One region of the Cupriavidus sp. SIMBA_020 genome, then DNA from elsewhere that is predicted to be linked to it. Evidence: predicted binding sites of a transcription regulator. Region 1 holds the regulator's gene; each other region holds the start of a gene.

Region 1 (7,165 bases):
GCGCGCTACCCTTCTCATAGCGCGGCAGACCGTCCATGCCGGTGTGCATCGGCATGCCCGCGATAGCCGCCTCGGTGCGTGCCTTGCGGCCGCCCACCTTGGTGGCGCCCTTGCCGCCCTGCTCGCCCTTCGCCGGGGCTTTCAGGCCGATATTGGCCATCAGCGCACGCACGTCGGTCGGGTCCAGCTCCTGCCAGCGGCCACGCTTGAGGCCGCGCGGCAGCAGGAACTGGCCATAACGCGTACGGATCAGGCGCGACACGGTCAGGCCGACGGCCTCGAACATGCGGCGCACCTCGCGGTTGCGGCCTTCGGTCAGCGCCACGTGATACCACTGGTTCACCCCTTCGCCACCGCCATCGGCGATGCGCAGGAAGTTCGCCTCGCCATCGTCCAGCTGAATACCGTGCAGCAGCGCCTGGCGATCGGCCTCGGCCAGCTCGCCCAGCGTGCGCACCGCGTATTCGCGCTCCACGCCGTAGCGCGGGTGCATGAACCGGTTGGCGATGTCGCCCGAGGTCGTGAAGATCAGCAGGCCTTCGGTATTGAAGTCGAGACGGCCAACCGCCACCCACTTGCCGGCCTTGATGCGCGGCAGGCTGTCGAACACGGTCGGACGGCCTTCCGGATCGCTCTGGCTCACGATTTCGCCTGACGGCTTGTGATACAGCAGCACGCGCGGCGGCTTGGACGACACCTTGCGATGGATCAGCTTGCCGTTCACACGTACCTGATCGGTCGGCAGGATCCGCTGCCCGATGTGGGCCGGCAGGCCGTTCACCGAGACACGACCCTCGAGGATCAGCTGTTCCATTTCGCGGCGCGAGCCGAGGCCGCCTTCGGCCAGCACCTTGTGCAGCTTGGGCGCATCATCGTCGGCAGACAGTTCACGCACCGGCTTGGCCTTGGTGCGCGGCAACGCCATCTCTTCCTGATCGAATTGTTCCGAGATCACGAACTTGAAGACGTCCTCGGCACCGCCGGCAGGCTTGCCCGCCGGCTTGCCGCCCTTCGCGCCACGGCCCGGCTTGTCACCAAGGCGGTGCTCGGATTTCTCAGAAGGCTTGCCACCTGCGGCACCCGCCTGACCCTTGCGCTGGCCCTGACCACCCTGGCCACCTTGGCTACCCTGACCGCGCTTGTCGCGCCGGCCGGGCTGCTGGGCTGCTGGCTTGTTGTCGCCATCGACCAGCGCGGCCTTGCGCTGGGGCTGCTGGCGGCGCTTGCGCACGCCGGCGCCGTGCGGCTGCGCGGACTGGCCGTCGGCGTCACCCGCCTCGGCACGCGGTTCGCGGACGTCACCGGTATCGCGATCGGCTGCCGGCTTGCGGCGACCACGGGGACGCGGCTCGCGGCCGGCCGGTGCGGCGGCGGCGGGCGGCGGCGCGTCGGCCTGCGTCGGCGTAGCGGCATCGCCCTCGGCACGGCCACCCTCGCGGTCCTGTGCGGACTGGCGGCGCGACGCCACCAGATTGCGCAGGCCACGGCGCAGGCCCTTGCGGCGCGGCGCGCCGTCGGTGCCATTGCCCGCGTCGGGCGCAGCGCCGGTATCGCCCGGCGCGTCCGGTTGCCGGACGTCTTGCTCAGCGGAATCAGACAAAGTATTCACTATCGATGTTGCGTGTTATTCAGTTGGACACGCGTTCGTCGTCCTCAGCAGGATGCGGCGCGTTGCCGTCCCGGACCGAATCGTCGGCCGCTTCCGGGGAGGAAGCAGCTGTGTCCACGTGGAAACCGTTGGCGTGGGCCAGCGGCGCGTCGTCGTCCTGGCCGCCATCGGCGGGCCACTGCGCAACGCTGTTGTCTTGCGGGTGCGGCGTGTCGTTCTGTTCGGTATTGGCGCCGTGGGCTTCCGTCTCCACCGGCTCCCCATGGTCGCCCTCCGCCGCGGCCACGACCTCCGCTTCCACCACCTCGGTAGCGGTCTCGACGGACTGGGGCTCGGCAAAGGCCTCTTCGTCGCCAGCCGGCGGGTTGGCCGTGGCAACTTCCTCAAAATCTATCGCCTGCTGGTCCAGCAGGGCAGCCTGGACCTGGGCCTGGGCATCCTCGAGCGGCGGCAGCTCATCCAGCGTGCGCAGCCCCAGATCGTCCAGAAACGCCTTGGTCGTGGCGTAGAGCGCGGGCCGCCCCGGCACGTCCCGGTGGCCGATCACCTCGATCCAGCTGCGATCCTCGAGCTTCTTGATCACGTCCGTGCTGACCGTCACGCCGCGGATTTCCTCGATATCGCCGCGCGTTACGGGCTGGCGATAGGCGATGATGGCAAGAGTCTCCATCACGGCGCGCGAATACTTGGGCGGCTTTTCCGGGTTGAGCCGGTCGAGGAACTCACGCATCTCGGGTCGGCTCTGGAAACGCCAGCCGCTGGCCAGGGCCACGAGTTCCACACCGCGTTGCTGCCAGTCCTGTCGCAATTCGTCCAACAGGACGCGGATGGTGTCGGCGCCGACATCGTCGGCGAAAAGACGGCGCAGATCGTTGACGCGCAGGGGCTCCTGCGCACAAATCAGCGCGGTCTCGAGGACGATCTTCGCCTCTTGGGTATTCATGTGATTGTGTGCAGCCTGTCTTTGCACCTGCTCCCGGACGAATCCCGGAGCACTGGAGATTTCGGATACAGCGGTACCGATGCCACCGCCATCTCATTGCGCAGCCAACTCGCAGCCTGTCGCAGCCCAGGCAGCCAAGCGGTGCACTTCGTTCTTTTGCATCGATTTGCCGGGTCGTTCCGGCAGGAGATCGTCCGAATCCGGCTGGCTTCGCCGGGAGTCGAACCTCTTGCGTCGCGCTCTCGCCTTTACCCTCGCAGGCGGAACCCTTCCCCTTGGAGCGGACATTCGCCAGGACAATCAGATTGCCAAGGCGGCAAGAAAAAACGGATATCGGCCCGGACAAGCTTCGTCCTGCGCCTGCGCCACCACTCCACAAGGCCGCCCGGCCTCTTAAACCAGATCTTTTGAACCGGATGAACTGTGGGGACGGATCCGGCAAGCCAATGCTGCCTCGGACCCATGGACACGCATCCCAGATCAGGGATGCCGGCCCGGCGACGCCAGGGAATTACATGGCGCGATACCGTGGTTCTCGCGATTGTATGGCATTCCCGGCCCCGTCCGCAACCCGCCCGCTGCCCGGCGTGGCAAATGGCACGAACCCGGATGGGCTGCCCCCCGCTCGGAATTGCCTCAGAACACCACGCAAAACCCATGCGCCGCCAGGGTCTCCGGCAGCCAGACCGCCCGCGCCACGCCCACCATGCCGAAGCCGATGATCAGCACCCCCGCCACGGCCCGGACCACCGGCCGGCGCGACAAATGGCGCACATACCCCGAAAGCCCCGAAATCGCCAGCAGGTTTGGCAGCGTTCCCAGCCCGAAGGCGAACAGCACCAGCGCGCCGGACACCGCATTGCCGGCCAGCAGCGCCATCGCGAGTGCCCCATAGACCATCCCGCACGGCACGATTCCCCAGGCGAGCCCCAAGCCGAAGCGCCTCATGAGCGGCGTATGTCGGGCGAGGCCGGCGGGCAGCCTGATACCGAGCGCGCCCATGCGACCCACTACCCCCTGGGCCACGCGCACCGCGAGCGCCTCCAGGCGCGCCGCGCGCATGCTGCGCCCACGCAACAGCCAAAAGCCCGACGTCACCAGCATCGCCCCGCCTGCGCCATAGAGCCATCGCTGCACGGGCAGATAGTCCTGCTTCCATACGGTGGCGCCTACGGCACCCATGACGGCCCCCAACAATGCGTAGGTGGTCAGGCGCCCGGCGTGCATCGCCAGTAGTTCGACAAGCCAGCCGCGCGGCGAGCGATGGATCGTCACTGGCACGCGCACTGCCGCGCGCTGCTCGGCGGCCATCGCTATGCCGCCGCACATTGCGGCACAGTGGACGCCACCAAACAACGCAACGATAAAAACACTGAAAAGCACACCAAATGGCAACGGTCCCTCGCTTCCGCGTCACTTCACGCGGTAAAATTGACTTGTCGCGCCCCTGCTGCAATGCGCATCACCAAGAGCCCTCAATTGCTTACCTCCATTCCCGTCACCGAGATCTCGCCCCGCTGCTCCACGTGCGGGATGGGTCAGCTTTGTCTGCCGGTAGGCATGTCGCAGCAGGACCTCCTGAAGATGGACACGCTCGTGCAGGAACGCGTGCGCGTGCACAAGGGCGAAACGCTGTATCGCATGGGCGATCCGCTTACCGCCGTCTATGCCGTGCGCTTCGGCACGCTCAAGACGCACGTGACGCTCGAGGATGGCCGCTCGCAGATCACCGGCTTCCATCTGCCCGGCGAGATCGTCGGCCTGGATGGCCTTGGCGAAATGCAGCATGCCTCCGATGCCACGGCCCTCGAGGACGCCGAAGTCTGCGTCGTACGCTTCAGCGAGCTGCAGGCGCTGTCGGGTGACCTGCCCTCGCTGCAAACCCAGTTCCTGCGCTTGATGAGCAAGGAAATCTCGCAGGACCAGGTCATGCTGATGACACTGGGCTCGATGCGCGCCGAGGAGCGGCTCGCCGCGTTCCTCGTCAATCTTTCCGAGCGCCTGTCGGCGCGTGGCTACTCGTCTAGCGAGTTCGTGCTGCGCATGAGCCGCGAGGAGATCGGCAGCTATCTGGGCCTGAAACTGGAGACCGTCAGCCGCCTGTTCTCCCGTTTTGCCGAGGCGGGCCTGATCCAGATCCGCCAGCGCCACGTCAAGCTCATCGACATGGCCGGCATCAAGCAGATCTACAACCGATCCTGCTGAGGCCACCTTGCCGGCGGTGGTGCGCGGGCTACTCGAGTTCATCGGTATCGCTGAGCGGCGTCGGCATGGTGTAGAGCGTCAAGCCGCTCGACAAGGCGCAGAACAGCCACGCCAACAGGAATCCCACGGTGTAGATCGCTTCGCGCGACGCGTCGACCGGATGACCGAAGAAGTTCAGGTCACTGGGATCCACAATCGAGAACACCGTTGCCGTGGCCACGCCGCCGATCAGAAACGCTGGCCACATCACCCACATCAGCCAGCGCAGTCTCATGGCCGCCTCGCCGTGTCATTGACATGGGCGTCGGCGCGTGCGGCGGACCCATCCAGCTTTTCCACCACCAGCCCATGCCGCGCAGCATTGCGCACCGGCACGTCGGCGTGGGTATTGGCGAGCCAGATCGTCACGCCACAGCCGATCATCGCCAGCAGCGGGCCACTCATCAACAACCACGGCCACGGTTCCTTCCACCACGGCTTGATTTGTTGCGCTGTCATTGCCTACTCCTTGCGTCGATAGTTTCCTGGATGACCCGCACTACAGGCCGCGCGGCACGATGAAGCTGGTCGCTTCCTGGATCTGCGCGCGTTCCCGCGCATCGTCCACGCCCTCCCCCGTGACCGTGATGCGGATCTTGTGCGTACCCTCTGGCGCGTCGTCGATAGGGATACGGATACGCACGGGCAACAAGCGGTTCGACGTGGGCGCCAGTGTTTCCGCCGACTTGTCGTACTCGATGGTCAGCCCTTGCAGCGCCGCGCTCGTCGCCTGCACCCGGACGCGCATCGGAGCCTCGGTGGTATTGATCAGTTGCAGCCGGTACACGTTCTCGATCCATCGACCTTCGACCTCGCGGCCCAGGGCACCACGATCGCGAATGACATCGACCTTGAGCGGCGCGCGCATCGCCAGCGACCCGATAAAGCCCCCCACCAGCACCGACCAGATCACCGCGTAGATGATCGTCCGCGTGCGGAACAGCCGCCTGCGCGCCGCCACCGCCGACAGGCTCTTGCGCATTGCGTTCTCGGAGGTGTAGCGGATCAGGCCGCGCGGATAGGCCATCTTGTCCATGACCTGGTTACAGGCGTCGATGCAAGCTCCGCAACCGATGCACTCGTATTGCAATCCGTCGCGGATGTCGATCCCGGTCGGGCAGACCTGCACACAGATGCTGCAATTGACACAATCGCCAATGCCGGCGGCCTGCCGGTCTGTCTTGCGCGATCGGCTGCCGCGCGGCTCGCCACGACCTACGTCATAGGTCACCACGAAGGTATCGCGGTCGACCATCACGCTCTGAAAGCGCGCGTACGGGCACATGTACTTGCACACCTGTTCGCGCATGAAACCCGCGTTGCCCCAGGTGGCGAACGCATAGAACAGCATCCAGAACGACTGCCATGGCCCCAGCGAGAAATCAACCACCTGCCCGCCCAGCTCGCGGATCGGCGAAAAGTAGCCGACAAAGGTGAAGCCGGTCCACAGGGCGACCACCACCCAGAGCGCGTGCTTGGTCGCCTTGAGCCGCAGCTTGCGCAGGCTCCACGGGTCGCCGTCCAGCCGGATGCGGGCGATGCGGTCGCCTTCCACGCGCCGCTCGATCCACATGAAGATCTCGGTGTAGACGGTCTGTGGGCACGCGTAGCCGCAGAATAGCCGGCCCGCAATGGCGGTGAACAGGAACAGCGCCAGGGCCGAGATGACGAGCAGGACCGCGAGGTAAATCACGTCCTGCGGCCACAGCACGAGGCCGAAGATATAGAACTTGCGGGCGCCGAGGTCGAACAACACCGCCTGCCGGTTGTTCCATTGCAGCCACGGCGTGCCGTAGTAGACCAGCTGGGTGAGGATGACGAGCCAGACGCGCCAGCTCGAGAAGGCGCCCGTGACCGAGCGCGGATAGATCTTGCGCCGGACCTCGTAGAGCGTCTCTTCAGAAGATTCAGCCGATTGGGCGGGCTGGGCAGGCTGCCCGGATCGAGGCGCGGCTGCCGGGCGCCATGGCGGGCTGTTGTCCGGCCGTGAGGGCTCCGGCGTGGCGGCGTCGTCCGCCACGGGCTGTGCAGCGTTGGGGGGCGCGTTCATCTGGTGTTCCTCGCGCCCCGGCAGGCGGCTTGCCGCCCTGCCCGGGGGCTGTTGATCATTGTCCGGCCGCTCCTGTGTTGGAGAGACCCCACACATAGGCCGTTAGCATGCGGATACGCTCGGGCGTCAGGATTTCCTCGTGCGCGGGCATGTGGCCGTTGTGGCCCTTCAGGATCGCCTCGACGATGGCATTTTCCGAGCTGCCGTAGAGCCAGACGCTGTCCGACAGGTTCGGCGCGCCAAGCGCCTGGTTCCCCTTGCCGCTTGCCCCATGGCAGGCTGCGCACGTGGTCTTGAAGGTGCCTTCTCCCCGCGACGC
Region 2 (7,165 bases), on a different contig from region 1:
CGCGCCGTGGCCAAGCGCCCCGACATCCTGCTGTGCGACGAACCAACCGGCGCGCTCGACTACAGCACGGGAAAGCTGGTGCTCGACGTGCTTGAGCAGGTGAACCGCGAACTTGGCGCCATTACTGTCGTCATTACGCACAACGCAGCGATCTCGGCGATGGCCGACCGCGTGGTGCATATCAGCAGCGGGGCAATCCTCGGCATCGAGCGCCATGTCGCGCGCGCACGCCCCTCGGAGCTGTCATGGTGAGCGCGCGATCGAAAATGCTGGGGCGCGACCTGTGGCGGCTGCGCGGGCAGGTGCTCGCCGCTGCACTCGTGGTTGCCTGTGGCATCACCGTCCTGGTCGGGATGCAAGGTGCCTGGGAGTCGCTGGTGATTGCGCAGGAGCGCTACTACGTCAGCCACCGTTTTGCTGATGTGTTTGCCAGTCTCAAGCGTGCGCCGGCAGGTGTCGCCGATGAGATTCGCGCCTTGCCCGGCGTCAGGGGCGTCGAGACGCGAATCGTTCGGGACGTGACGGGCGATGTGCCAGGGTTCAGCGAGCCCGCCACCCTTCGGCTGGTGTCCTTGCCGGCCATCGGCATGCCGGTCGCAAACGCGCTCTTCCTCTTGTACGGCAACTATCCCAGCCCTGCCCGGGAAGACGAGGTCGTAGCCAGCGCGGTTTTTGCCGCAGCGAATGGCCTGAAGGTGGGCTCCCGCGTGACCGCTGTCCTCAACGGGCGCGCACGGCAATTGCAGGTGGTCGGCATCGGAATGTCGCCTGAGTATGTCTACGAAGTGGGTCATGGCATGGTGTTTCCGGATAACCGTCGCTTCGGCGTGCTGTGGATGGGCCGGGATGCGCTGGCATCGGCATTCGGCATGGAGGGCGCGTTCAACGATGTGGCGCTGACCCTCGACGCAAAGGTCGATCCGCGCCAGGTGATCGGCCCGCTCGACCGCCTGCTGGCGCGCTATGGCAGCCTCGGCGCCTACGGCAGGGAGGATCAGCTTTCGCATCGGTTCCTGACCGACGAACTGGGTGAGATTGGCATCACCGCCACATATGTGCCGGCCTTGTTTCTCGCGGTATCTTCATTCCTCCTGTACGCGCTGCTGAGCCGACTTGTGACCGTTCAGCGCGCCGAGATCGGCTTGCTCAAGGCGTTCGGCTATAGTGGCCGTGCTGTCGCCCTCCAGTACCTTCGCTTCGGGCTCGCCACCGTTGGGGTCGGCATTGCGGCCGGGATTCCGGCAGGCCACTACTTCGGGCAGCTGATGGTTGCCCTGTACCGCCAGTACTTCCACTTTCCGCAACTGCAGGCCGTGCTTAGCCCGCGCGCACTCGTGCTGGCCGTGCTGGCAAGCACGGCGGCGGCGATGGTGGGGGCCGGCGCCGCCGTGTGGCGCGCGGCCAGGTTGCCACCTGCCGAAGCCATGCGCCCGGAACTGCCCGCTGGCTTCCGCGCGGGCCTGCTGGATCGTATCGGGCTGCTGCGCGCGATGCCCATCCCGTTACGCCTGATCCTCCGCAATCTTGCCCGGCGGCCGGGCAAGGCCGTGCTTTCGATGATGGGGATCGCCCTGGCCGTCGGGCTCATGGTGGTCGGCAGATTCGGCCTTGACGGTGTCAACGAGATTCTTGCCTTGCAGTTCGGTCGGGTCCAGCACGACGACGTGACGCTGATCTTCACTGACGCCCAGCCGGCCGGCGCCGTCTTCGATGTCGTGCAGCTGCCCGGCATCCTGCGAGTCGAAGGCTTTCGGGTGGCCCCGGTCTGGTTACGCCACGGCCACCGCGCGAAGCGGGTGGAACTCACGGGCCTTGATGCCGATTCGGTGTTGCACGAGGTCGTGGGCCATACCACGGGGCGCCATCAAGTGAATGCGGATGGACTTGTCATCTCGGCGAGGCTGGCAGCGACCTTGCACCTGCACGTTGGCGATCGGGTGGAGGTAACGTTGATGGAAGGGCGGCGCAACACCTTCAGCCTGCCCGTGACGGCCACCGTTGACGATCTGCTTGGCCTTGGCGCCTATGTGGACCGGCTCGCGTTGTCGCGGTACCTCGGCGAGAGTCCCGCCATCAGTGGCGTCCATTTGCGCATCGACACGCAGATGGCGGAGTCGTTGTACAGCAGGCTCAAGCGGCTGCCGGCGATCAGCTCCGTCATTGTGCGCCGAGCGGTGTTGGAGTCGATCGGCAATACGCTCGATCGCACCTTCGTCATTTCGAGCCTGGTCCTGGCGGGCTTCGCCTCGGTCATCGTCGCTGGCGTGGTCTATAACAATATCCGCATTGCGCTCTCAGAGCGTGGCAATGAATTGGCAAGCCTGCGCGTCCTGGGCTTCTCCCTTCGCGAGGTGGCAACCATTCTGATCGGCGAACAGGCGCTGCTGACGGCTGCGGCATTGCCCCTCGGCATCGCCGTAGGCTATGGTCTCTGCGCACTGCTGGTGCCAGTATTCGACCGTGATGCCTTCCGGATTCCTCTTGTGCTGGAGCGGGTCACGCTTGTCTTTGCCATGGTGCCCGCCGCGTGCGCCGCGCTCGTGGCGGGGCTCCTCGTCTTGCAACGCCTCAGGCACCTTGACCTGGTCGCGGTGCTGAAGACGCGGGAGTAGCACGCCATGCGCCTCTCGGGCGGCACCGCCGCCATCGTCCTTGCCGGAATCGGATTGATCGCTGGATCCGCCTATCTGCTGAAGCCCGCGCCGTTGGCGGTCGACACCGTTCAAGCCATACGCGGTGCGCTCGAGATCACGATCAGCGAGGAGGGCGAAACCCGAAGCAAAGAGCGCTTTGTCGTTACGGCGCCGGTCAGCGGCAGACTGATGCGCATCGGGCTGCGCGAAGGGGACCTTGTCGAAGCCGGACAGGTCATCGCCGAACTGGCGCCATTGCCGCTGAGCGCGCAGGAGCAGGAAGAGGTCCGGGCACGAGTGGCCGCGGCGCGGGCGATGCACCGCGAAGCGCTGGAGCGGGTCCGGCACGCTGCCGAGGATTACGCGCAAGCACAACGCGAGCGGCAGCGGATCGAGCGTCTGGTGCGCGAGCGCTTCCTGTCGCCACAAGCGGGCGAGCAGGCCGCCAACCTTGGCATCACCGCGGGAAACGAGCTGGCGGCGGCGCAGGCACGGGCCAGCGCGGCGCAAGAGGAGGTCCGGGTGGCCGAGGCCGGCATGGTCGCCTTGCGTGCGCTCAAGGGCGAGTCCCCCCCCTTGGTTGCGGTGACGGCGCCAGTCGCCGGGGCGGTGCTGGAACTGCCCGAACGCAGCGAGCGTATCGTGAGTGCAGGCACGGCGTTGCTAACGGTCGGCGACACGCACGACCTGGAGGTTGTGGCGGAGTTGCTGTCTACTGAAGCCGTGAAGGTGCAAACCGCGATGCCGGTGCATATTGACGGCTGGGGCGGCGACGCGCAGATCCGTGGCATCGTGCGGCTTGTCGCGCCGCATGCCTTCACCAAGATCTCGGTCCTTGGTATCGAGGAAAAGCGGACCCATGTGATGATCGACCTGATCGAGCCCCCTGCGCAGCTTGGCGATGGCTTTCGCGTGATCGCGAGGATCCGCCTTTGGCGAGCAGACGATGTGCTCAAGATCCCGATCAGTGCGGTCTTTCGATGTGACACGGCGCGCTGGTGCGTGTTCGCAATCGTAAATGGTCGCGCGGTACGGCAAGAAGTTCGCGTTGGCCACAGGAATGCCGAGGAAGTCGAATTGCTCGACCCACTGCCAGAGGGCCTTCAGATGGTTCGATATCCGTCGAACAGCCTGGCGGACGGCCAGCGTGTGACCAGACGAAAGGCTCAATAATTGGGCAGGTCCCGCCCCAAAAGGAAGCCGTTGCAGTCACCACATGTGACGTGGAGCCTCGGTCGCCTTGATGGCCTATTGAGGGCATCAAGTAGCGTCGATATTTGACTTTGGTCCCTGCTGATCACGGACCAACCCAGGCGCAACCTGACTAGACCGGATGTCGACCACCGTTGACCGGCAACTCTGCGCGGGGCCACTTGCATTTGGAGGAATTCGAGTGAAACGGTGTTCACCGTGACCCCACGGGGAGGCAATCATCAAGGCCTTCGCAGATTCTTCGGCACATTGCGTGGACAAGTGCTCAGATTGAACAACCGGTAGAGCGGGCAATATCCAACGGCACCGGTCAAGAGCGGCACTAGCCCAATCCATCCCCAAGGGCCGATCAGGCTGGTGGCTGCCGCCCCGACGAGCCCGATGCCAACAGCCATGCGCAGCACGCGGTCCGCGCCACCTTCGTTACGTTCCATGATGGCACCTTCCCTTTCCTTCAGACACAAGGTGGCAACTGCTCAACCCGTATAGAGGGATATTGCTCATGAGGATCTCCCTGCTGTATGGCTCGCCGAAGCACGAGCGACTTCATATTGGCAACGACGACGGCGTTGCCATTGCGCTAGATCAAGCCCGCCCCACTGTGCATTTCTATATTGGGGAGGTGTGCAATGACGTGCTCTTTGGAGCCCCTGTTGGATGACCGCCTGTGGGCCTATGGCCATGCATGCGCCGTCGCTGTTCCCTGGCCAGGAGAGGCCTCCCGATGACCGTGCGCAATCTCAAGCATATGTTCCGCGCCACATCCGTGGCAGTGATCGGAGCGTCCACCCGTCCTCAGCGAGTGGGTAGCACCGTGCTGGCCGACCTGATGACGGCGGGCTTCAAGGGAAACATCTACCCGGTCAATCCCAAATACGCCGCAGTCGCCGGCCTGCATTGCTATGCGGCAGTGGAGGAACTGCCCGCATGCCCCGATCTCGCCGTCATCTGCACACCGCCGGCAACGATACCGGCCATCATCGCGGAGCTCGGCCGGCGGGGCTGTCGTGCCGCAGTGGTTCTGAGCGCCGGCATGTCCAGGCCAGACGCCGAAACTGGGATCACCCACCAACAGGCCATGCTGGAAGCAGCCCGCCCGTGGCTGCTGCGCATACTAGGACCCAACTGCGTTGGTCTGATTGTGCCAAAAATTGGCCTCAACGCCAGCTTCGCCCATGCCATGGCGTTGCCCGGCAAGCTCGCGTTCGCTACACAGTCTGGAGCGCTGGCCACGGCAGTCCTTGACTGGTCACTTTCGCGCGGCATCGGCTTCTCACATTTCATATCGCTTGGAGACAGCGCTGACGTCGATGTCGCAGACGTGCTGGACTATCTTGCCAGCGAGGCCGATACCCATGCCGTCCTGCTGTACGTGGAGGGCGTCCGCGACGGCAGAAAGTTCATGTCCGCGGCACGCGCTGCCGCGCGCAACAAGCCCGTACTCATCGTCAAGGCGGGACGTACACCGGAATCCGCCAAGGCCGCTGCCTCCCACACAGGTGCACTGGCCGGCGCCGACGACGTGTACGATGCAGCGATCCGTCGTGCCGGCCTGCTGCGCGTCGATACGACCGAAGATCTCTTTGATGCCGTCGAAACCCTTGCCCGCGCACGGCCACTCTATGGCGAGCAGCTAGCCATCGTGACCAATGGCGGAGGCGCCGGCGTGATGGCGACTGATGCGCTGCTGCGCGGCGGCGGCGCACTGGCGGGGCTGCCGGCAGGAACCATGGCGCGGCTCGACGCCGCCCTCCCGTCGACATGGTCGCACGGTAATCCTGTCGACATCGTGGGCGACGCGCCGGTAGCGCGCTATGTGGACGTCGTGCGCGCCCTTGCGGAGGCGCCAGGCATTGACGCCCTACTGTTACTGCACGCGCCGACCGCTATCGTCCGCAGCGCTGAGATCGCGGAGGCGATCGTCGAGGTCGCGCGCAGCCAGCCGGTTCCGCTCTTCACGAGCTGGCTTGGCGGCGACGCTGTCAGTGCGGCCCGCCGCCTCTGCCGCGATGCGGGCATCCCCACCTATGACACCCCCGAACAAGCCATAAAGGGGTTCCTGCAGGTCACCACGTACCGTCGCAATCAGGCACTGCTGATGCAGACGCCACCGTCCGTCAGCCCGGATATCGCGCCCGACAACCGGGCCGCCCGGCGCATTATCGATACTGCTCGGCAAGAAGGCCGCACGCTGCTGCATGCGCACGAGGCCAAGGGGGTGCTTGCCGCGTACGGCATCCCGGTCGTCGAGACGCGTACTGCGCCAGACGCCGAATCGGCAATCCTCGCCGCACGGGACCTTGGCTTTCCTGTTGCGCTGAAGATCGTTTCACCCGATATCTCACACAAGTCCGATGCGGGCGGCGTGGCGCTCGACCTGCGTTCGGATGAACAGGTTCTGGCGGTCGCACTCGCGATGGTGAAGACGGTGCGGGAGCGCGCACCGCTCGCCCGGATCGAGGGGTTCTCGGTCCAGCGCATGGTGACGAGCCGGACGGCGTTCGAACTCATCCTCGGCGCCGCCAACGATTCGGTGTTCGGTCCTGTGATGCTCTTTGGCCACGGCGGTACAGCCGTGGAGCGCATTCGGGACTGCGCTGTGGCCTTGCCTCCGTTGAATCCCTTGCTCGCGGCTGAACTCGTGTCGCGCACGCGCATCTCGCACCTGTTGAGCGGGTACCGTAATGTGCCCCCGGTCGACATCGACGCCGTGATTGGCGCGATACAGGCCGTATCGCAGCTCGTCTGTGACGTGGAAGACATCATCGAACTGGACATCAATCCGCTCGTGGCGGCCCACGACGGGGTGATCGCACTCGACGCCCGCATCGCGTTACGTGGGAGCGAGGTGGGACCGCGTTGCCGGCTTGCGATCCTGCCTTATCCGGCGACACAGGAGCGCCCTGCCCTCTGGCAAGGTGAAGCGCTCACGCTGCGCCCGGTGCGGCCGGACGACGAACCTGCGTATCGCGTCTTTTTTCAGGCACTGGCACCGTCCGACGTGCACTCCCGCTATCTGTGCATGTTCAGGCAGCCCGAGCATAGCCAGCTAGCGCGCATGACCCAGATCGACTATGCGCGGGAGATGTGCTTTGTCGCCGTCCGGCAAGGCATGCAGGACGGCGACAAAAGCGAATTCATTCTCGGCGAATGCCGTGCGGTGGCAGATCCCGACAACCAGCGTGCGGAGTTTGCCATCTCGGTGCGTTCCGACGTAAAGGGGAAGGGACTTGGCACCCTGTTGTTACACACACTGCTCGACTACTGCCGCGCGCAAGGTACGGCCGAACTGTACGGCGTTACCGAAGCCACCAACGCCC
Region 3 (7,165 bases), on a different contig from region 1:
GCCGAGCACATACTGCATGGCGCCCAGCTTGATATCCAGGCCGCCGACCATGGCTTGTACCCCGGATCCTGGCACTTCTCGCACGTTCGCGGGGGGCGCCAGCTGCAATCCCCGCTCGCGCGCCGCCACGGCAATTGCGTCGGAGATAACGTGCGTGGAGGCACAGGCGACGGACCCGGCAAGGCGGAGGATCTCGTCCGACTGGAACGAGGGGGCGCAATCGACGGCAGCGAGGTGGGCGCGCCCGCTGGTCAGGGTGCCGGTCTTGTCGAAGAACAGGGTGTTCGCGACGGCCAGACGCTCGAGCGCGCCGCCGCCCTTGACAAGCACCCCCCTTTTGGCACAACGGGACATCCCCGAAACGATCGCAGTGGGTACCGCCAGGATCAGGGGGCACGGCGTTGCAACCACGAGTACAGCGAGACTCCGCAGCGGATCGCCGGTCCAGATCCAGCCCGCGGCCGCCAGCAGCACCGCGACGGCCATGAAGGCCACGGCGTAGCGGTCCGCGAGCCGCGCCCCAGGGCTGCGCTCCTTCTGGGCGGCTTCCACCATCCGGACGATGCCTGCGAAGGTGCTGTGTTCAGCGGTGGCACCGGCGATCATTTCGACGGCCGCGCCCGAGTTCAGCACGCCGCTGCTGACTGCCTCGCCCGCCGCCCGTTTCCGGATTGCGGCCTCGCCGGTCAGGGTGGACTCGTCAAGGTCGGCCGGCTGGCTGAGCGTGCCGTCGACCGGGACGATTTCACCATGCCTGACCATCAACTGGTCGCCAACGCGTACGTCAGCGAGGTCGATGTCCTGCCACTGCTGCCCGTCGAACCGGTGCGCGCGCTTCGGCGCGTGGGCGAGCAGTGCGGTGATCTCCCGTTGCGCGCGCGCTTGCGCGTACGACTCCAGCATGCGCCCGCTGGCCAGCATGAGCGTAATGACGGACGCAATCAGCGATTCGCCGAACCAGAGTGCGAAGCCAATGGAGAGGAGGGCGAGCAGATCGACCCCGGCCTGCCGTCGCAACAGCGATCTTGTGCAGTCGACGAGCAAGGCGAGGACATTCGGGGCAATGCCGCCGATCCAGATCCAGCGAGCGAGGTTCGCATCGCCGAACTGGCTGGCCGCCCAGCCGCCAAGGAGAGTCAGTGCTGAGATGACCAGTAACAGCAGATTCATGAAGTTGGCTTTTCGCCATGTGCGAGTGGGATGGCGCCTGGCGCCGGCACTCGCCATGGCGCTGCAATCAGTGTAGGTGCTGAGGTGACGAATGCGGCTGCTGAGAATCATTCGCGATCCGCTCCCTCCGTCCCGGCGGTCATCTAGATCTGCGCCAACGCCTCCGGGTCGAAGATCTCGATCTGTTTGCCGTCGACCCGCATCAGCCCTTCGCGCTGGAATCGGGAGAAGGTCCGGCTGACGGTCTCGAGCTTGATGCCGAGGTAGCTGCCAATTTCCTCACGCGTCATGCGCAGCGTGAACGACCGCGCCGCGTACCCCCGCTCAAGCAGGCGCCGCGAGAAATCGACCAGGAATGACGCAACGCGTCGTTCAGCGGTCATGCCGGAAAGCAGGACCATTTGCCTGGAACTACGCACGATTTCACGGCTGAGGGTCTGGTTGAGGTGGTGCTGCACGCTGCGCACGTCGTGACAGAGCGATTCCAGCGAGGCAAAGGGGATGATGCAGACCGCACTGTCTTCCAGCGCGATGGCATCGCAATCGTATTGCCCGCTGCCGATGGCGCCCAGTCCAAGCGTTTCGCCTGGCAGGATGAAATCGCTGACATGTTCCAGGCCATCTTCGTGGCCGGCAACGGTCTTGAACGATCCCGAGCGCAGGGTGTACAAGCTGTGGAACTTGTCGCCGACGCGGAAGAGATAATCGCCGCGATGGATCATGCGCCATTGACTGACAACCCTTTCGAGGCGGGGCAGTTCATCTTCGCCCAGGCACGACGCAAAACAGAGCGCCCGGAGACTGCAAAGCGAACAGTTCGCATTCATCTGCCTTGGCGCTTCGCCGAGGCGCGCATAAGCCGCCAATAGGTCGTCCGCGCCTGGCGAATGCGATGCTTCCAACACCTGAGTGGATCCGTACATGATTGCTTCCTCCTGTTGAGGCTGCAGTGGGCGCGGACTTGAGTCCTGCGCCGGCGGTCGCATCAGACGTGAGCCGTTGGATTGAGTATTGACGAGCGCGAGGTCGAGCGAAATCAGCAACGGCTGAGACCAGCGTCAGGAATGAGTCGGTTTCTGTCAGGGTAACCTGACATGGCGGGGATGAAGTGCCGGGATATCTAGCAGGCGAAGAGCGTGGGAATCGGCGATTTGCTCAGCAGCGTGTCGGCGACGCTGCCCAGGACGTTATCGCGCATGACGCGGCGCCCGTATTCCCCACAGACGAGGAGGTCGGCCTTGCGGCGCGCAGTCAATTCCAGCAGGGCGTCGCCCACACTGCCGGATTGATGGACGGTCATTTCCGTCAGCGTCGCTTTCACGCCATGGCGGGAAAGCCAGCTCATCGCGTAGCTTGGCGGCGCGGCACCTGGGTGGCGCCCCAGGCCGTCAGGCGGGCAGGGTACGAGGTTCACGCGGCGGGCGAGCCGGAGGAAGGGTAGGGCGCTCCGCAGCGCCCGTGCCGATTCGCGGGTGCCGCTCCACGCCACCATGGCCGATGCATACGGCCACGGGGCTGCGGCAATCTTGCCGCCGGCGGGGAGCACCAGCACCGGCGGGCCCGTGCCCACGATCGTCAATTCAATGAACCGCCGTGTGGCAGAGGCGCCGACCTCCCCTGGCGCCGGCTGGCCCACGATGATGAGATCTGCCAGCCGGCCTTCACAATGCATGGCATCGATAGGCGTGCCTTCCCCGACGCGCCAGTCCACCGCCACGGGCAGGTGCTCCGTGGCGGTGTCAAAGGCCAGTCTGGCCGCATCACAGTTGGCCGAGAGGTCGGCTGCGATGCCGCTCCGCACGTGTTTGCCATTGTGGTGGTGATCGGTCCCGGCCGGGGCGTCGGCATTCTGCGAAAGCAGGCCGATCAACGTGGCATGGAATGCCGTAGCGATCGCCACCGCATGCGAGAGCCTGGCCGCGGATTGTGGGGATGCGTCCACATGGATGATGATGGCCGAGATGTCCATCCAGGCTCCTTGGCAAAGGGTCGAGCACGGGGATGGCTTCACTCTAAGTGAGTGCGGAAGGTCGACGTTGCGATACATCAACGTCGAATGGCTTTCCCATCCTTTGACGCCAGGGGGCTAGATTTCTGAGTCGTCGGGGAAGAGGTTGGCCTGGATGGCGTAACGCACCAGTGCCGCGTCGCTGCGCAGCTGCAACTTCTCGAGCAGGCGCATCTTGTAGGTACTGACGGTTTTCGCACTCACGGAGAGGGCCTCGGCGATCTCGGTCAGGGACTCCCCGTTCACGATGCGGCGGAAGACTTCGAGCTCCCGGTCCGACAGGCCGGTATGGGGGGCGTCGGGGCGCTCCTGCAGGCCGAGGGCGAGTTTCTCCGCCATTTCCGGGCTGACGTAGGTGCCGCCACCGGCAACCTTCCGGAGCGCGTCAATGAGGTCGGTCGCCGCACTGTCCTTGGTCAGGTAGCCGGCGGCGCCGGCGCGAAAGGCGCGGACGACGTACTGTTCCTCCGCATGCATGGTCAGCACGAGGATGCGCGTGGCGGGATGATCGGTACGCACCAGTCGCACCAGTTCCAGGCCGCTGCGGCCAGGCATGGAAAGATCGAGCAGGATGACATCCGGCGTAGTTTCCCTGACCACATGTGACACCTCCGATGCCTTGGAGGCCTCGCCAACGACCCCCACATCGGATTCCCGTTCGAGAATATGCCGCAAGCCGTTACGCACGACGGCATGATCGTCTGCAATCACCACACGTATCATGGCATTACCTCGTCTCGGCAAACCTGGTGGGAAACCGCAGGGAAAGTTCGAAGCCCCGGCCCGGGGTATTGGCAAGAGACAAGGTGCCGCCAAGCAGGCGTGCGCGCTCCCGAATACCGAGTAATCCAAACGAGCGACGGGCAGGGTCCTTGATCTCGCCGTCCCAGCCGTCGCCATCGTCTCGCACAGACAGGACATGGTCGTCGTCGGCCTGATGCAGGTCGATCCACACGCGGCTCGCGTTGGCATGATGGACGACGTTGTTCAGGGCTTCCTGAACGATCCTGAACACCGCGGTCGCTGCCTGATCGGACACCTCGACATGATCCGGCACATGGGTGTCGACGGAAATGGCGTAACGATGGCTGAAATCCTTTCCCAGCCAGTCGAGTGCCGCAGTCAGGCCCAGTTCATCCAGGAGGGCTGGCCGAAGGTCTGCCGAAATCTGTCGGACGGCGGCAATGGCGGCATCGAGCCCGGCGTGCATGGCGGCGGCCTGACTGCAACTGCCGGTGGAGGCGCCCTCCCTGCGCAGATCGTTCTCCAGCATGACGAGGTCCATTTTCAGGGCGCTCAAACGCTGGCCGATGTCGTCATGCAGTTCCCTGGCCACCCGCCGTTTCTCCTCCTCCCGGGTGGAGAGGATGCTGTCAGAGAGGGCCTGCAGTTCTTCCCGCGAGTGACGCAACCTTGCTTCGGCGCGCACGCGCTCCGTGACGTCTCGCAGCATGACGGTGAACAGCTTGCGTCCCTGGCTGTCGCTGGTTTGCGAGATGGAAGCCTCGATCGGAAATTCACTGCCGTCCCGACGCAGGCCGAAGAGGGTGCGCTGCTGGCCCATTTGTCGATCCGACACGCCGGTGACGCCGAAGCGCTTGACGTGCGTCGCATGCGAGGCCCGGAACCGGCTCGGAATCAGCAGGTCCAGCGGCTTTCCGACCGCCTCGGATGCGGAGATGCCAAACAGCGCTTCAGCCATGGGGTTGAAGAGCACAATGCTTTGTCCCTCGTTTACCGAAATAATGGCCTCCATGGAGGTGCGCACTATTGCGGAAAAACATGCCTCGTTCCCTGTGATCTGATCCGGCAGGATCCAGCGGCCATCCGCATTCGGTGTGGGGAGCGTCATTTTCGGCTCATTTGGAGGTGGCGCGGGCTGGCACCTGCGCCGGAGGCCCGATGGCCCGGCTCATCACAATATAGCTTCTTCCAGTGAGAAATATGACGTTGAGAGCGTGCGCGAATACTGAGAATCATTAGCGCCACCACGCCGTGACCCCTCGGCATCGTGTCGCTTATCCGCTCGGCGGGGCGGCTTGATATGTATCAAGCCCCGCCGGGACGTGGCACCTAGTCTGGACTCAAAGCCATCTTGTGCTTGAAGGAGACCAGAATGAAACGGATGACCTTAGTGGCTACGGCAGCAGTCGTTGCCCTCCTGGCGGCACCCGCCATGGCGCAGAAGAACTACACGGATGGCGGCGACTTGTATGGCGGCTCCCATACGACCAAGGCAAAGCCGTCGTCGCCTGAAAAGGGGAAGGAAGGTGCCAGCAAGGCCGGGAATTTCGACCCGTACACCGATGGCGTGAGGACGAAGTCCAACGCTGCGCCGGCGAAGAAGCTGCCGGACGAGCGGCCCCAACCGGACGATGTGGCGCGGTCGGGCAAGTTCGATCCCTACACCGAGGGACAGAGCAAGTAGACGGCAGGACATTGCCATTGGTAGAGGAGACAGCTCATGTACCAGAAGATTCTGGTTGCCGTCGATGGGAGCCAATGCGCGGCGAGGGGCCTCGACGAGGCGATCAAGCTGGCGGCGGCCTTCGATGCCGAACTTGAGATCGTGCATATCGTCGACCCCGGCTATGAGGAGGAGGGCGTGCGGGCCAGGCTTGTCGCAGAGGGCAAGAAGCTGCTGGCGGATGCCCTGGCGAGCGCGGAAGCGAGGAATGTTCGAGGCCGCGTCGTGATGGTCGATGACATCGACGCGCCGGGAAACATCGCCGGCCAGCTTCGGCGCATCGTGGAGCGCAGCGATGCGCAACTCGTCGTGACCGGCACGCACGGGCGCAGCGGCCTGAAGAGCCTGTTGATGGGCAGCGTTGCAGAGGAGATCGTGCGCCATAGTGCCGTTCCGGTAGTGCTCGTGCCGCAACGCCGCTAGCCGCATGCGCGATGCGCCGCGCCAGTCACCGCGCGTGTAAGACCTGGGTAAGGGGTAGCGATTAACCTAGCGGCATGGATTGCGATGACATCCATCGCGTCCAGCACTGCGCCGCCCAAGGCCGGCGATGACGAAGCAAAAGAAATGGCAGGAGACATCGATGAATGAAGATCTGGTCGCAAGACTCAGGGCAAATCCCGCATACCATGAGCTTGTCCACAAACGCAGCAGGCTTGGCTGGTCCCTGACCGCCGTGATGCTGATTGTCTACTACGGGTACGTCCTGCTGATCGCCTTCGACAAGGAACTGCTTGCGACGAGAATGGGAAGCGGCGTGATGACATGGGGCATGCCGATCGGCTTGTTCGTGATTGCATTCACGGTGGCCATCACCGGCTTCTACGTGCGCCATGCCAACGCCTCGTACGACAAGCTGACCGAGCAGATCAAGCGGGAGGTGGCATGAAAGCCCACCACGCCATCGTCGCCAGCGCGGCGCTGCTGCTGGCATCGGCCGCCCTTGCAGCGGGCGGAGACCTCGGGCAGATGCAGCGGCAGCCGACCAACTGGACGGCAATTGGCATGTTTTCCGTGTTCGTCATTGGCACGCTGTTCATTACCAAATGGGCGGCAACCAAGACAAAATCGGCAGCCGCTTTCTACACCGGTGGCGGCGGCATCACCGGATTCCAGAACGGCCTGGCAATTGCTGGCGACTACATGTCGGCGGCCTCGTTTCTCGGCATTTCGGCGGCAGTCTTCACCAATGGCTATGACGGCCTGATCTACTCCATCGGCTTCCTCGTGGGCTGGCCGATCGTCACCTTCCTGATGGCGGAGCGGCTGCGCAACCTGGGCCGCTTCACCTTTGCCGATGTTGCTGCCTACCGCTTCAAGCAGGGGCCGATCCGCGCGTTCGCGGCATCGGGCACGCTGGTCGTGGTTGCCTTCTACCTGATTGCGCAGATGGTGGGTGCCGGGCAACTCATCAAGCTGCTGTTCGGGCTGGAATACTGGATCGCGGTGGTCATCGTCGGTACGCTGATGATGGTGTATGTCCTCTTCGGCGGCATGACCGCGACGACGTGGGTGCAGAT

Evidence for each region. The regulator FNR, encoded in region 1, switches genes on or off when oxygen is low (the NO sensors DNR and NnrR bind a similar motif). The targets are predictions, from matches to a motif close to TTGATNNNNATCAA.
Region 2: SB751_RS08175 (DUF2892 domain-containing protein) is a predicted target of FNR. The motif match lies at 4,421-4,434, and genes of this name have one in related genera.
Region 3: SB751_RS01995 (universal stress protein) is a predicted target of FNR. The motif match lies at 3,207-3,220, and genes of this name have one in related genera.

The regions. Positions count from the first base shown of each region.
Region 1 covers NZ_JAWRWU010000004.1:258,317-265,481, reverse strand. The annotation lists gene rluB (23S rRNA pseudouridine(2605) synthase RluB) at 1-1,600, opposite strand, end outside; gene scpB (SMC-Scp complex subunit ScpB) at 1,629-2,552, opposite strand; gene SB751_RS10405 (sulfite exporter TauE/SafE family protein) at 3,189-3,947, opposite strand; gene fnr (fumarate/nitrate reduction transcriptional regulator Fnr) at 4,032-4,757, shown strand; gene SB751_RS10395 (hypothetical protein) at 4,786-5,031, opposite strand; gene SB751_RS10390 (hypothetical protein) at 5,028-5,255, opposite strand; gene ccoG (cytochrome c oxidase accessory protein CcoG) at 5,296-6,846, opposite strand; gene ccoP (cytochrome-c oxidase, cbb3-type subunit III) at 6,902-7,165, opposite strand, start outside.
Region 2 covers NZ_JAWRWU010000003.1:271,497-278,661, reverse strand. The annotation lists gene SB751_RS08190 (ABC transporter ATP-binding protein) at 1-252, shown strand, start outside; gene SB751_RS08185 (ABC transporter permease) at 246-2,612, shown strand; gene SB751_RS08180 (efflux RND transporter periplasmic adaptor subunit) at 2,619-3,806, shown strand; gene SB751_RS08175 (DUF2892 domain-containing protein) at 4,067-4,279, opposite strand; gene SB751_RS08170 (bifunctional acetate--CoA ligase family protein/GNAT family N-acetyltransferase) at 4,570-7,165, shown strand, end outside.
Region 3 covers NZ_JAWRWU010000001.1:431,849-439,013, reverse strand. The annotation lists gene SB751_RS02005 (heavy metal translocating P-type ATPase) at 1-1,170, opposite strand, end outside; gene SB751_RS02000 (helix-turn-helix domain-containing protein) at 1,314-2,093, opposite strand; gene SB751_RS01995 (universal stress protein) at 2,291-3,139, opposite strand; gene SB751_RS01990 (response regulator) at 3,257-3,901, opposite strand; gene SB751_RS01985 (PAS domain-containing sensor histidine kinase) at 3,906-5,030, opposite strand; gene SB751_RS01980 (hypothetical protein) at 5,295-5,606, shown strand; gene SB751_RS01975 (universal stress protein) at 5,643-6,068, shown strand; gene SB751_RS01970 (DUF485 domain-containing protein) at 6,229-6,534, shown strand; gene SB751_RS01965 (cation acetate symporter) at 6,531-7,165, shown strand, end outside.